Linked DNA regions of Candidatus Annandia adelgestsuga. The protein of the gene in region 1 interacts with the protein of each later gene in a pairwise test. Links are inferred from orthologs where the notes say so. Each region holds a gene or a part of one and is shown on either strand. Other genes may lie near its edges. The genes, in order: groL and grpE.

Region 1 (7,386 bases):
AATACTGTTAATTATATTTATAATAGCTTTGATAGAAGATTTTAAAATATTATTATTTAAACCCATACCATAAAATTTTTTATTATTATAATTTATTACAATATTTACTTTTTTTAAATTTTTCTTATTAATAATTTGATTTTTTATTTTATATTTTATTATTTTAATATTTAATAAAGTTATTTTTTTTATAGTTTTATATAAAGCGTCTATTGGACCATAACCTATAGATATATCAGATTTTAATTTATTTCCACATAAAATTTTTATAAATGCTGTAGATTTAATTTTTGAAATTGAAATTACATTAAAATATTTTAAAATAAAATAATTTGACATTTTATTTTTATTTAAAAAAGCTAAATGTTCTAAATCATAATCAAATACTTGACCTTTTTTATCTGCAAATTTTAAAAATAAACAATATAATTTATTTATATTATAATCATTTTTATTATATCCCATTTTTTTCATTCTATAATTAACTGCAGCTCTTCCTGATCTTGAAGTTAAATTTAACTTTGATTTATTTAACCCAATAAATTTAGGAGTCATGATCTCATAATTTTTCTTATTTTTTAATACTCCATCTTGATGTATACCTGAAGAATGAGAAAAAACATTAGAACCAACTATTGGTTTATTTATAGGTATATTTATATTACATATTTTACTTATAATTTTACTAGTATAGTATATTTCATTATGATTTATATTTGTAGATAAATTTAATATTTTTTTTCTTGTATGTATAGCCATTATTATTTCTTCTAAAGCACAATTTCCTGCTCTTTCTCCTAAACCATTAATTGTACCTTCTATTTGTCTAGCTCCTGCTTGTATTGCGGAAATAGCATTACCTGTTGCCATTCCTAAATCGTTATGAGTATGTACAGATATAATTGCTTTGTCAATATTTATAACATTATTTAATAATTTATTTATAATATTACTGTATTCATTAGGTAAAGTATAACCTACTGTATCTGGAATATTAATTGTGTTAGCACCAGCTTTTATAACTGATTCTACTATGTAACATAAATCGTTAATTGGAGTTCTACCTCCATCTTCACAAGAAAATTCTATATCATCAGTATATTTTTTTGCATATTTAACCATTTTAACAGATAGTGATATAATATCTGAAAGTTTACTTTTTAATTTAGTTTTTATATGTATAGGGGAAGTAGCTATAAAAATATGTATTCTATAATAATTAGAAAATTTTAAAGATTCATAAGCAGCATCTATATCTTTTTCTAAACATCTTGCTAAAGCACAAACTTTACTATTTTTTATATTTTTTGATATATTTTTTACTGATTCAAATTCTCCTGGAGATGATATAGGAAAACCAGCTTCGATAATATCAATACCCATACGTTCTAATGAAAAAGCAATTTCTAATTTATTTTGTACATTTAAACTAGATTTTAATGATTGTTCACCGTCTCTTAAAGTAGTATCAAGAATAATAATTTTATTATTCAATATATTATAATCCTTAAAATTGATATTTAATATATTAAATATTATTTTATTTTATTATATTTTAAATTTATAAAAGCGGGAAACGAGATTTGAACTCGCAACCTCAACCTTGGCAAGGTTGTGCTCTACCAATTGAGCTATTCCCGCAATAATAATTATATTATAATATAATTGTTTTTATATCAAGTATTTATAAAAATAATATTTTAAATTTATATTATAAATAAATATTATATTAATTTAATATTTAGAGATTTAACTAAGTGATTAAAAAAAAAATAATATTTCTAATTAACATTATTTTTATTATATTAATTTTAAATATTTTAATTGATTTTAAAAATTATAAAATTAATTTAATTAAATTTTATAATATATATAACATATATTATGTAGATAAAAAAAAATATTTTAGTAAAATAAAAACATTTGATAAAAAATATAATAATAAAATAAATTATATTGAATTAATTAAAAATAGTAATTTTAATTTATCTATTAAAAATGAATTATTTAATACAAATAAAATAGAAAAAAAAATTATACAACAGTATATTTATAATAATAAAATTAAAAATTATATTAAAAATAATTCAATTATTATAAATCAATTAAATAAATTAATTTATAATATTATTAATTATAAAAATAGAAACAATTTAGATTTTTTAAAAATTAAAATTAAAAAAAAAATAAATAAATTATATTATTTAAATTTTGTGATAAATAAAGTTTTTTTTATTATATATAATATTAAAAAAAAAAAAATAAATTTAAAACAAAAAATATTTTTTAAAAATATTAATAAATATAAAATTTCTAAAATTAATAAAAAAGATATTTTATATTATCAAAAAAAAATAAAAAAAAAACAATTTAAATTGCTATTAGCTGGTTATAATAATTTAAATTTAAATTTCAAATTATTAAAATTACAATATAAAAAAATAAATAATTACAAATTTATAATAAATAATTATAAATATAAATGTTTGTTTTGGAAAAAAGATTTATTTTATATTAATTATAATTATTTATTTAATTTTTATATTTATTTAATTATTTTATTATATCCATTAAAATATATATGTTTTTTAAATATTATATTTAATAATAACATAATATTATTATTATTTATTATTATTTTTTTTATATTATTAAAATATTTAAGTCAAAATAATTTATTTATAATAAATAAATTATTTACATTATTTAAAATTAATATAATTTTATTATTTAATACTATTTTAAATATTTTCATTTTTTCTATATTAATAACATTAATATGGAATTTTTTATGTTATATTCAATATTTATATTTTAATAAAAAATATTTTTTTATTATTAATTTTTTAAAAGTTTTAATTATAATTTATTTAATATTACATATTTTTTATTATATAATAAAAAAAAATAAATATTTAATAAAAAAAATTAAATTTTCAATTTTTATTTTTGAAAATAAAAAAAAATATTATTATTTATTTTTTTTAAGATTTTTTATTCCTTTATTTATTTTATTTATATTAATTTTTTTTTTAAAATATTTTTATTTTATTAAAATTTTAAATAGATTTTTTTTAATTTTAATTTGTATGTATTTAAATATATTAATATTTAATTTAAAAAAAAATAATATACCATTATATTTAAATAAAAATTTAAAAGAAAATTTTATAATTAATCAAAATTTATGGAATATAATATTAATTATATTTATATTATTTATAATATTAATATTTTATGGTTATATATCTACTGTACAAGAATTATTAATAAAAATATTAATATCATTATTATTTTGGTTAACAATTTTAATTATATTTATAATTTTAAAAAATATAATAATTAAAAAATATTTTTATAATATTAATTATAAATTGAATTTAATTATTTTAATAAATATATTTAATTTTATAAAAATTAAAAATAATAAAAAAAATAAAAAAAAATTAAATATAAAAAAAAATATTATTGATACAGAAAATAATAAAAATAAAATAATAAAATTAATTAAATTTTTTTTAGTTATTTTAAATTTAATTTTAATATATTTTGTTTGGTATAAAACATATATTAATTTAAGTTTTTTAAATAATATAAAATTATTTCATGAAATTAAAAATATAAAATATATAAATTATAAAATATTTGAACCATTAAAATCAGAATTAATATTATTAATAATATTTATTATAATTATTATATTTCAATTAATTAATAACATTTCTTTATTATTAGAAATATTATTATTAAGATATTTAAATTTAATTTCTAGTACACAATATAATATTATAAATTTAACTAAAAAAATTTCATTTTTACTTTTATTTTTTATTATTATTACAATATTAAGATTAAAATTAATAAAATTACAATGGTTATTTACCGCTTTAGGAGTTGGATTAGGTTTTGGTTTACAAGAAATATTTGCAAATTTTATTTCTGGTTTAATTATATTATTTGAAAAACCAATACGTATTGGAGATACTATAACTATTAAAAATTTTTCTGGTAATATAAAAAGTATTAATACAAGATCAACAACTATTATAGATTTAGATCATAGAGAAATTATTATTCCAAATAAATTTTTTATAATTGAACATTTTATTAATTGGTCTTTATCAGATTCTATAACAAGATTAAAAATAAATATTTTTGCACCAATTAAAATAAATAGTAATAAAATAATTAAAATTTTAATAAATTCTTCTAAAAAATGCAATTTTGTTTTAAAAAAACCTAAACCAAAAATTTTTTTAATAAATTTTCAAAAAGGTTTTCAATTATTTGAAATGAGAGTTTATACATCTAAATTAAAACATAGAATATTATTAAAACATTCATTAAATATGATAATTTTAAAATATTTTAAAGATAATAACATTAACATACCTTTTCCTTTTTTAATAATTAAAAATGATAATAAATAATTAAAATTTTAAATATAATTATTTATTATCATTTAAAATTTAAAATTATAATAAAATAATTAATATTTAATTATTAATTATTATTTTTAAAAATAAAAAATATTTATTTAAATTAATATTTTTTATAATAAATATTTTTGTTTTTTTTATAAAATAAAACTTTAATAATAACATTATTAATTTATAAAAAATATTTAATATTATATTTTTTCTAAAATTTAATTACTTTTAATATAATAAATTTATTAATTTTTACATCTATAAAAATATTATTATGTAACTATTACAATACATATTATATTTTTGTTTTTTAAATTATTTTTTATTTATAATATTGTTTAAAATTATAATATTTTTTAAAATTAAATTTTTATAATAAAAAATATTTAATATTAAAATATTTTAAATTTTAAATTTTAATTTTTTTTAAAATTTTATTAATTATTTTTTTAATTTAATAAATTACATAATTTTAAATATACAAATATTTTTTTTTAAAAATTTTAAAAATTATATGGTTTCAATAATTATTTTTTTTATAATATATAATTTTTAAAATTAATATTTAAATTATTTTTTTTAAAAAAATATCCTTTTATTAAAACATAAAAGGATATTTTTTTAATAATATTATTTTTTTTATAAAAAAATTACATCATTCCACCCATACCACCCATTCCTCCTGAAGGAATTGAATTATTTGTATCATTTTTTTCTTCTTTTGATGAATCTGTTATCATACATTCAGTTGTTATCATTAAACCGGCTACAGAAGATGCATATTGTAAAGCAGATCTAGTTACTTTAGTAGGATCAAGTATTCCAAAATTAATCATATTACCATATTCTGAAGTAGCTGCGTTATAACCATAATTTCCTTTACCACTTTTTATAGCATTTGATATTACAGAAGGTTCTTCACCTGCATTAGCTATTATTTGACGTAAAGGTGCTTCCATAGCTCTTATAGCTATACGAATACCAACATTTTGATCTTCATTTTGACCAATCATATGTGATATTCTAGATGCTACACGAATTAATGCAACTCCACCACCAGCTACTACTCCTTCTTCTACAGCAGCTCTAGTAGCGTGTAATGCATCCTCAACTCTTGCTTTTTTTTCTTTCATTTCTACTTCTGTAGCTGCACCTACTTTTAATACTGCTACTCCACCTGCAAGTTTTGCTACTCTTTCTTGAAGTTTTTCTTTATCATAATCAGAAGTTGCTTCTTTAATTTGTTGATGTATTTGTTTTACACGATCTTTTATTTTTTTTTCTTTACCAATTCCATCAATTATAGTAGTATTATCTTTATTTATTATAACTTTTTTTGCTTGTCCTAAATTTTCTAAATTAATTTTCTCTAATTCTATACCAATTTCTTCAGATATAACAGTACCACCAGTTAATATAGCAATGTCTTGTAACATAGATTTACGTCTATCACCAAAACCAGGAGCTTTAACTGCAGCTACTTTAACAATTCCTCTCATATTATTAACTACTAATGTAGCTAAAGCTTCACCTTCAATATCTTCTGCAATTATTAACATTGGTTTATTAGATTTAGCAACATTTTCTAATATTGAAAGTAATTCTCTTATGTTAGATATTTTTTTTTCTACTAATAAAATATAAGGATTATCTAATTCAACAGTACCATTATCTTGTTTATTTATAAAATAAGGAGATAAATAACCTCTATCAAATTGCATTCCTTCTACAACATCTAATTCATCATCTAAACCAGTTCCTTCTTCAACTGTAATAACACCTTCTTTTCCAACTTTACTCATTGCTTGTGATATTAATTTACCAACATTTTCATCAGCGTTAGCTGATATAGTTCCTACTTGTGTAATTGATTTAGAATCTTCACAAGGAACTGAAATTATTTTTAATTCTCTTACTGCTAAAATAACAGCTTTATCTATTCCACGTTTTAAATCCATAGGATTCATACCAGCAGCAACAGCTTTTAAACCTTCATTAACAATAGATTGTGCTAATAAAGTTGCTGTTGTAGTTCCATCACCAGCAGCATCATTTGCTTTAGATGCTACTTCTTTTACCATTTGAGCACCCATATTTTCAAATTTATCATCTAATTCTATTTCACGTGCTACTGTTACACCATCTTTAGTTATAATTGGTGCTCCAAAAGATTTATCTATTACAGCGTTACGACCTTTGGGTCCTAAAGTAACTTTAACAGCATCCGCAAGTAAATTAACACCCTTAAGTATTTTAGATCTAGCATCATTACCAAATTTAATTTTTTTAGCAGTCATTTAAATTCCTTAAATAAATTATTTTTTTTTAAATATATTTTATTCTATAATTGCTAATACATCATTTTCCGAAATAATTAAAAATTCTTCATTATTAATTTTTTCTGTTTTAGAATTATAACCTTCATTAAAAATAACAACATCATTAACTTTTACATCTAATTGTCTTATTCTACCATTATCTAATATTCTTCCTTTTCCTATAGCAATAACTTTACCTCTAGTAGATTTTCCAGCAGCAGAACCAGTTAATAAAATACCTCCAGCAGAAGAAGATTCAACATCTTGACGTTTAACTATAATTTTATCATGTAATGGGCGAATTTTCATGTTAATTTCCTTTTTAAAATTAATTTTGACATTTTTATAAAATTAGTATATATTTTATAATTATATAATTAAAATTATATTTTTCAAGATATAAAAATATATAAAATAATTGATATTAAATAGTATTTAATTTTTTAATATAAATAAGCCCGAATAGCTCAGTTGGTAGAGCAGGGGACTGAAAATCCCCGTGTCGGTGGTTCAATTCCACCTTCGGGCATTATTAAATATCAATATTAGATGCTAAAAAATAATTTTTTTTTATGAAATTTTTTCTTTTTTTTACTGAATCACCCATTAATTTTTTAAATAATTTATCAGCGGATATA
Region 2 (6,767 bases), 130 kb from region 1 along the record:
TTTTTTAAAAAAAATGGTCCTGGAGTATCTATAAAAGCAATTTGGTAATTATTATTTGTAATAATTCCTAAAATATTTTTTTTAGTAGTATTTTTTTTATGTGAAATAATAGATATTTTTTTTGATAAAATTTTATTAAATAAAGTTGACTTACCAACATTAGTTTGTCCTATTATAGGAACAAAACTAAAATAATTTATTTTAAACATTTTCTTTAAAATATTTTATTCTTTTTAAAGCAGCTTTAGCAGCTTTTTTTTCAGCATCTTTTTTATTAAATCCTTGTCCGTATGTATTCAATTGCATAAATTTTCCAAATTTACATTCAACAAAAAATTCATATTCACTTGTTATAAAATATACAGAATATAATGGTGGTTTTAAATAATGTTTTTGTAAAAATTCTTGTAAAAGACTTTTAGGATCTTTATTATTTTCTGAAGGTTTTATCATATTAAAATATTTTTTATACCATAATAATAATGTTCTTTCTGTAATTTCCATATCGCTATCCAAATAAATACCTCCTACCAGGGCTTCTATTGAATTAGATAAAAATGATTCACGAATATTAAAAAAGTTTAATTCATTTATTCCTAAATATAAAAATTTTTGTAATTGAAAACCTCTTGCAATACTTGATAATGTGCTTCTCTGCACTAAAACGGATCTCATACGACTTAAATTACCTTCATTAGTACATGGATACATATTAAATAAAGTATGAGCCACTGAAAAACTTAATACCGCATCTCCTAAAAATTCAAGTTTTTCGTTATTTTTTAATTTAGCACTTCTATGGGTTAAAGATAATTTTAAAAATCTTATATCATTAAAATTATATCCTATATACCTTTCTAATTTTATTACAAGGATTCTTTCTATATAAAAAGATACATTTATTTCTTCTAATATTTCAAATACTTTTATCAATAACTACATATAAAAAAAAATAAAATAAAATACACTACAAGATATTTTTTCTTTTTATTATTATTTTTATTTTAACAATTTACTTATATTATATTTTGTTATTAAATTTATAAATTATAGTATAATTTAAATAATACAAAATAAATAACTTATATATCAAAATTTACATCATTTTATATTATAAATATCTAAAAACATTTTTCTAGAAAAAAATAATTTTCCAAAAATTTTCATTTTTTTTTTACCTTTTTTTTGGTTATTTAATAATTTTTTTTTTCTAGTTATATCACCTCCATAGCATTTTGAAATTACATTTTTTCTTATTTTTTTTATTGTTTTACGTAATATAATTTTGTTATTTATAGAAGCTTGAATTATAATATCAAATTGTTGTTTATTAATGTTTTGTTGTAATTTTTTAATTAACATATTTCCATAATATTGTGCATTTTTTTTATGTATTATAATAGATAATTCATTTATAATTTTAGAATTTATTAATATATTTAAACATATTAATTTTGATTTTTTAAATTTTTTAAATTTATAATCTAAAGATGCATATCCTTTAGAAATTGATTTAAGTTCATCAAAAAAATTTAAAATTACTTCCATCATAGGTATTTCGTAAATTATTTTAACTTGCTTATTATAATATAAAATATTCTTTTGTATTCCTCTTTTTTTCATACATAGTTTAATTATATTTCCTAAATAATTTAATGGTGAAAGAATGTGACATTCTACTATAGGTTCAAATATTGAATCTATATTATTTTTTATAGATAATAATTTATGTGGACTATCGATGTTAATTATTTTATTTTTATATTTTACTTTATATATAACAGTAGGAGCTGTTATAATAATTTTTAATCCATATTCTCTTTCTAATCTTTCTTGTATAATGTCCATATGTAACAATCCTAAGAAACCACATTTAAATCCAAACCCTAGAATAGAAGAATGTTCTTTTTTGTAAAAAAAAGATGAATCATTTAAACTTAATTTTTTTAAAGCTTGTTTAAAATTTTCATAATTTTTTTTACTTTTAGGAAATAAACCTGCGTATACTTGTGGTTTTGTTTTTTTAAATACAGATATTTTTTTTTTTATAGGATCATTTATTTTAGTTATAATATTTCCTATAATATTTTTTTTAGTGACTTTAATACCACATGTTAACCATCCAATATCTCCACATTGTAATTTTTTTTTTTTTATTTTTTTAGGTGTAAATATTCCTAAACTTTCTACACAATATACATTATTATTACTTAAAAATTTAATTTTATCTCCTTTATTGATAATACCACTTTTTATACATATTAATAAAACTATTCCTTTATATTTATCAAACCATGAATCGATAACTAATGCATTTAAACTTGATTTTTTTTTTCCATTTGGAGAAGGTATTTTTTTTATAATATTTTCTAATAAAATTTCTATTCCATAACCAGTTTTTGCAGAACAATGTATAACATCTTCTTTTTTAATATTTAACATATTTTCTATTTCTTCTAAAACTTTTTTTACATTAATGAATGGTAAATCTATTTTATTTAATACTGGAATAATAACTAAATTCATTTTAATAGCATTATTATAATTTGATAAAGTTTGTGCCTCTACACCTTGACTAGCATCTATTAATAATATAACTCCTTCACAAGCATATAAAGATCTAGATACTTCATATGAAAAATCAACGTGACCAGGGGTATCTATTAAATTTAATTTATAATTAATATTTGATTTTGATAAATAATTTAAAGTTACATTTCTAGCTTTAATAGTTATACCTCTTTCTCTTTCTAAATCCATAAAATCTAACATTTGTGTAAGAGGTGTTTTTTTATTAATTAGTCCTTTACAAATTTTAATAAATTTATCAGATAATGTTGATTTTCCATGATCAATATGTGCAATAATTGAAAAATTTTTAATATTATTCATAAATTATTTATTAATATAAAATATATTATATTTTTAATATTATACTTTAATAAATTATATAATTTATTAAAAATTAATGGTATTTAAAATGAAATGGATTTTTTTTTTAAAAAATGAAAATAAAAAAAAATATTTTTATAAAATAAAAAAATTTTTATATAAAGAATATTATTTAGGAAAAATTATTTATCCACCAAAAAAATATATATTTAATGCTTTAAAATTTACTAGTTTTGATAAAATTAAAATAGTGATTTTAGGTCAAGATCCATATGTTAAAAATAATCAAGCTGATGGATTAGCGTTTTCTGTATCAAAAAATGTTGATATTCCTCCCTCATTAAATAATATATATAAAGAAATTAAATCTAATTTTACAAATTTTAATATTCCAAAAAATGGTTGTTTAATTAAATGGGCTAAACAAGGTGTATTATTATTAAATACAATTTTAACTGTAGAAAAAAATAAAAAACTTTCTCATAAAAATATAGGTTGGGAAATATTTACTAATAAAATAATTAAATTAATTAATATGTATAAAAGTAAAATAGTTTTTTTATTATGGGGTTTACAAGCTAAAAAAAAAGCTTATTTAATAAACCCCAAAAAAAATTTAATTTTAACTTCTTCACACCCTTCTCCATTATCAGCTAATTATGGATTTTTCGGTTGTAAACATTTTTTAATTTCTAATAAATTTTTAATTAAAAATAATATTAAAGAAATTATATGGTAATTTTATTTTTTAGTATTTTTAGATACAATAACCATAGCTGGTCTTAATAATCTATTATTTATTAAATAACCTTTTTGCATTATTTCTAAAACTTTATTATTTTCAATTTTATTTGATTCTCTAATTGATATTGCTTGATGTATTTTAGGATTAAATTCTTCTTTTAAATCTTTTATAATAGTAACACCAAATTTAATGATAGTATCTAAAAATGATTTTAAAGTAAGTTCTATTCCTTTTAGAATAGAAATATCTATTTTTTTTTTTTTTGCTAATTCTACAGATTTTTCTAAGTTATCTATAGTTGGTAATAATTCATGAACAAAATCTTCTAAAGAAAATTTATAAATTTTTTCTATTTCTTGTTCATTTCTACGTCTCATATTTTCTATTTCTGCTCTTGATCTTAAATTTAAATCATTAAAATTATTTGTTAATAACATTATTTTTTTTTTTAATTTTTTAATTTTTTCTTTTAAAAAAAATTCATTATTTTTTAAAATTTTTTTTTCTTTTACATCTTTTTTTTTATCTTCTTTATTATTTATTTTTTTTTTATCATTTTTTGTATTATTATTCATATATATATCCTTTTATTATCAATAATTTTATATTTATTAATAAATATATTTTAAAATTTTATAAAATATATTAAATTTAAAATAGGTATTAAATGACAAAAATTTTTCATAATATTGGAATATTAGGAAGTATAAACCATAATAATGTTTTTAAAATATATGTTTTAATTAATAACTTTTTAAAGAAAAATGGTTATAAAGTTTTTTTTGAAATGAGTATTGCTAATAAATTTAAATTTAAAAATATAAAAAATATAAAAGAAATTGGAAAATTTTGTGATTTAGCAATTATAATAGGAGGTGATGGAAATATTTTAGGAGCTTCAAAATATTTATTATCATGTAATATAAAAATTATAGGTATTAATTTAGGTAATTTAGGATTTTTAGCTGACATAGAACCATATAATATAGAAAAAAAATTAAAAATTATACTTTCTGGAAATTATATAAAAGAGAAAAAATTTTTATTAGAAGCTTATGAATTTAATAATTTAAAAAAAATAGGAACTTCTTTAAATGAAGTTGTATTAAATTCTAAAAATATAACTAAAACAATAAATTTTAAAGTATATATTAATGAAAAATTTGCATTTTCTCAAAAATCTGATGGTTTAATTATATCTACTCCAACTGGTTCAACAGCTTATTCATTATCTATAGGAGGTCCTATTATAATGACATCATTAAATGTTATTGAATTAATTCCTATATTTCCACATACTTTATCTTCTAGACCATTAATTATTTCTAATAAAAATAAAATAAGAATTAAATTTGAACAAAATTATGAAAATATTCAAATTATTTTTGATAATCAAGTTATTAAATCAATAGATTCAAAACAAGATATTTTAATAAATTGTAATAAAAATTTTTTAAATTTTATTCATCCTTATAATTATGATTATTTTAAAATTTTAATATCTAAATTAGGTTGGTCTAAAAATTTATTTTAAATTAATTTATAATAATTGATTTATCAATTACTATAGAAGTTAATTTTAATATTTCGTTTAAAATATTTAATCTATTATTTATAATTTTTTTATTATTATTAAAAATTTTAATATTATTAAAAAATTTATTAGTAGGTATACATAAATTTATTAAAGACAATAAAATAAAATTAATATTATTATTATAAATAGCAAATTTAATTTGAAATTTTATTTTTTTTATTAAATTTAATAAATAAATTTCTTCATTAAATATAAAAAAAACATTTTTTATATAATAATTAATTTTAAATTTAGATTTTTTTATTATATTATATATACGCTTATTTATAGAAATTAAATTATTAAATATTTTTAATTTTCTAAAATAAGATATTATTTTAATTTTATTTTTTAAATTATAAAATTTCATATTACAATTAAATAAAATTGATTTAATAAAATTAGTATTATTTTTTTTTTTATATAAATAAAATATTCTTTTAATTATAAATTTATTAATAATATCTATTTTTTCTTTTTTTATATTATATATTTTAAATGTTTTTTTTATTAAATGATTTATATTAATATTAATTTTATTTTTAATAATTATATTTATAATACCTAATATAGAACGTCTTAAAGCAAAAGGATCAGAACTAATTTTTTTTTTTTTATTAATTATTATAATTCCTATAATATTATCTATTTTATCAGCAATAGCTAAAACACATGATATTAAATTGAATGGAATTTTATCTTTAAAAAATTTAGGTTGATATTGTTCTTTTATAGATAATGATACATTTTTATGTTCGTTATTTTTTTTTGAATAATACATTCCCATTATTCCTTGCATATTACTAAATTCTTTAACTATATTTGTTGTTAAATCACATTTTGATAAAAAACTAGATCTTTTAGAAAGATTTAATTTGGTATTAATTATTTTAGATATCCATAAAGATATATGATTAATTCTTATAGTTTTATCTTTTAAGGATCCTAAATTTTTATAAAATAAAATTTTTTTTAATTTAAAAAAATTATTTATAATTTTTTTTTTAATATCTTCATTTAAAAAAAAAATAATATCATGAAAACGATTATTAATTATTTGTTCATATTTTTTTATAATTTTTTTTTTATTTTTTAATTCTATATTAGAAACAAAAATAAAATATGGAATTAATTGGTTTTTTTTTTTATAAATTGGAAAACATTTTTGAATATATTTAATAATATATAATATTATTTCATTAGGTATTTTTAAAAAATTAATATTAAATTTAGATAATAACACTATAGGAAATTCTATTAATGAAGTTACTTCTTCCAATAATTTTTTTTCTAAATCTACAATACCAAAAATTTTATTAGATATTTTTTTAATTTGTGATATTATTTTATTTTTACGTAGGTAATAGTTTGCGATTATATTACCTTTTTTAAATAAAATATTTGGATAACTATAAGCGTTTTTAATATAAATTATATTATTTTTTAAAAAACGGCTTCCATATATAATACGGTTTGATTTTAAATTTAATATTTTAGTATTAATTAAATCTTTTCCTAAAATTATAGTAATATTTTTTATAGGTCTTATAAAAT

What was found.
Region 2: the proteins of groL (region 1) and grpE interact in binary tests that used the Escherichia coli proteins (3 or more experiments, as listed by UniProt). The link is inferred for Candidatus Annandia adelgestsuga from one-to-one orthologs.

The regions. Positions count from the first base shown.
Region 1 is NZ_CP026513.1:106,715-114,100, reverse strand. Bases 4,405-7,386 are described here. They hold groL (chaperonin GroEL), read right to left. Parts: upstream 6,728-7,386; coding sequence 5,081-6,727; downstream 4,405-5,080. Other genes in these bases: C3B56_RS00635 (DNA gyrase subunit B), read right to left, coding at 7,281-7,386; C3B56_RS00645 (co-chaperone GroES), read right to left, coding at 6,767-7,057; C3B56_RS00655 (mechanosensitive ion channel domain-containing protein), read left to right, coding at 4,405-4,430. Also shown: leuA (2-isopropylmalate synthase), read right to left, coding at 1-1,494; more of C3B56_RS00655, read left to right, coding at 1,758-4,404.
Region 2 is NZ_CP026513.1:231,193-237,959, reverse strand. What follows is about bases 2,424-5,421. They hold grpE (nucleotide exchange factor GrpE), read right to left. Parts: upstream 4,213-5,421; coding sequence 3,634-4,212; downstream 2,424-3,633. Other genes in these bases: glyS (glycine--tRNA ligase subunit beta), read right to left, coding at 5,173-5,421; C3B56_RS01200 (NAD(+)/NADH kinase), read left to right, coding at 4,305-5,171; ung (uracil-DNA glycosylase), read left to right, coding at 2,969-3,631; lepA (translation elongation factor 4), read right to left, coding at 2,424-2,892. Also shown: GTPase Era, read right to left, coding at 1-209; rnc (ribonuclease III), read right to left, coding at 202-933; more of lepA, read right to left, coding at 1,102-2,423; more of glyS, read right to left, coding at 5,422-6,767. UniProt on the Escherichia coli protein: Participates actively in the response to hyperosmotic and heat shock by preventing the aggregation of stress-denatured proteins, in association with DnaK and GrpE. It is the nucleotide exchange factor for DnaK and may function as a thermosensor.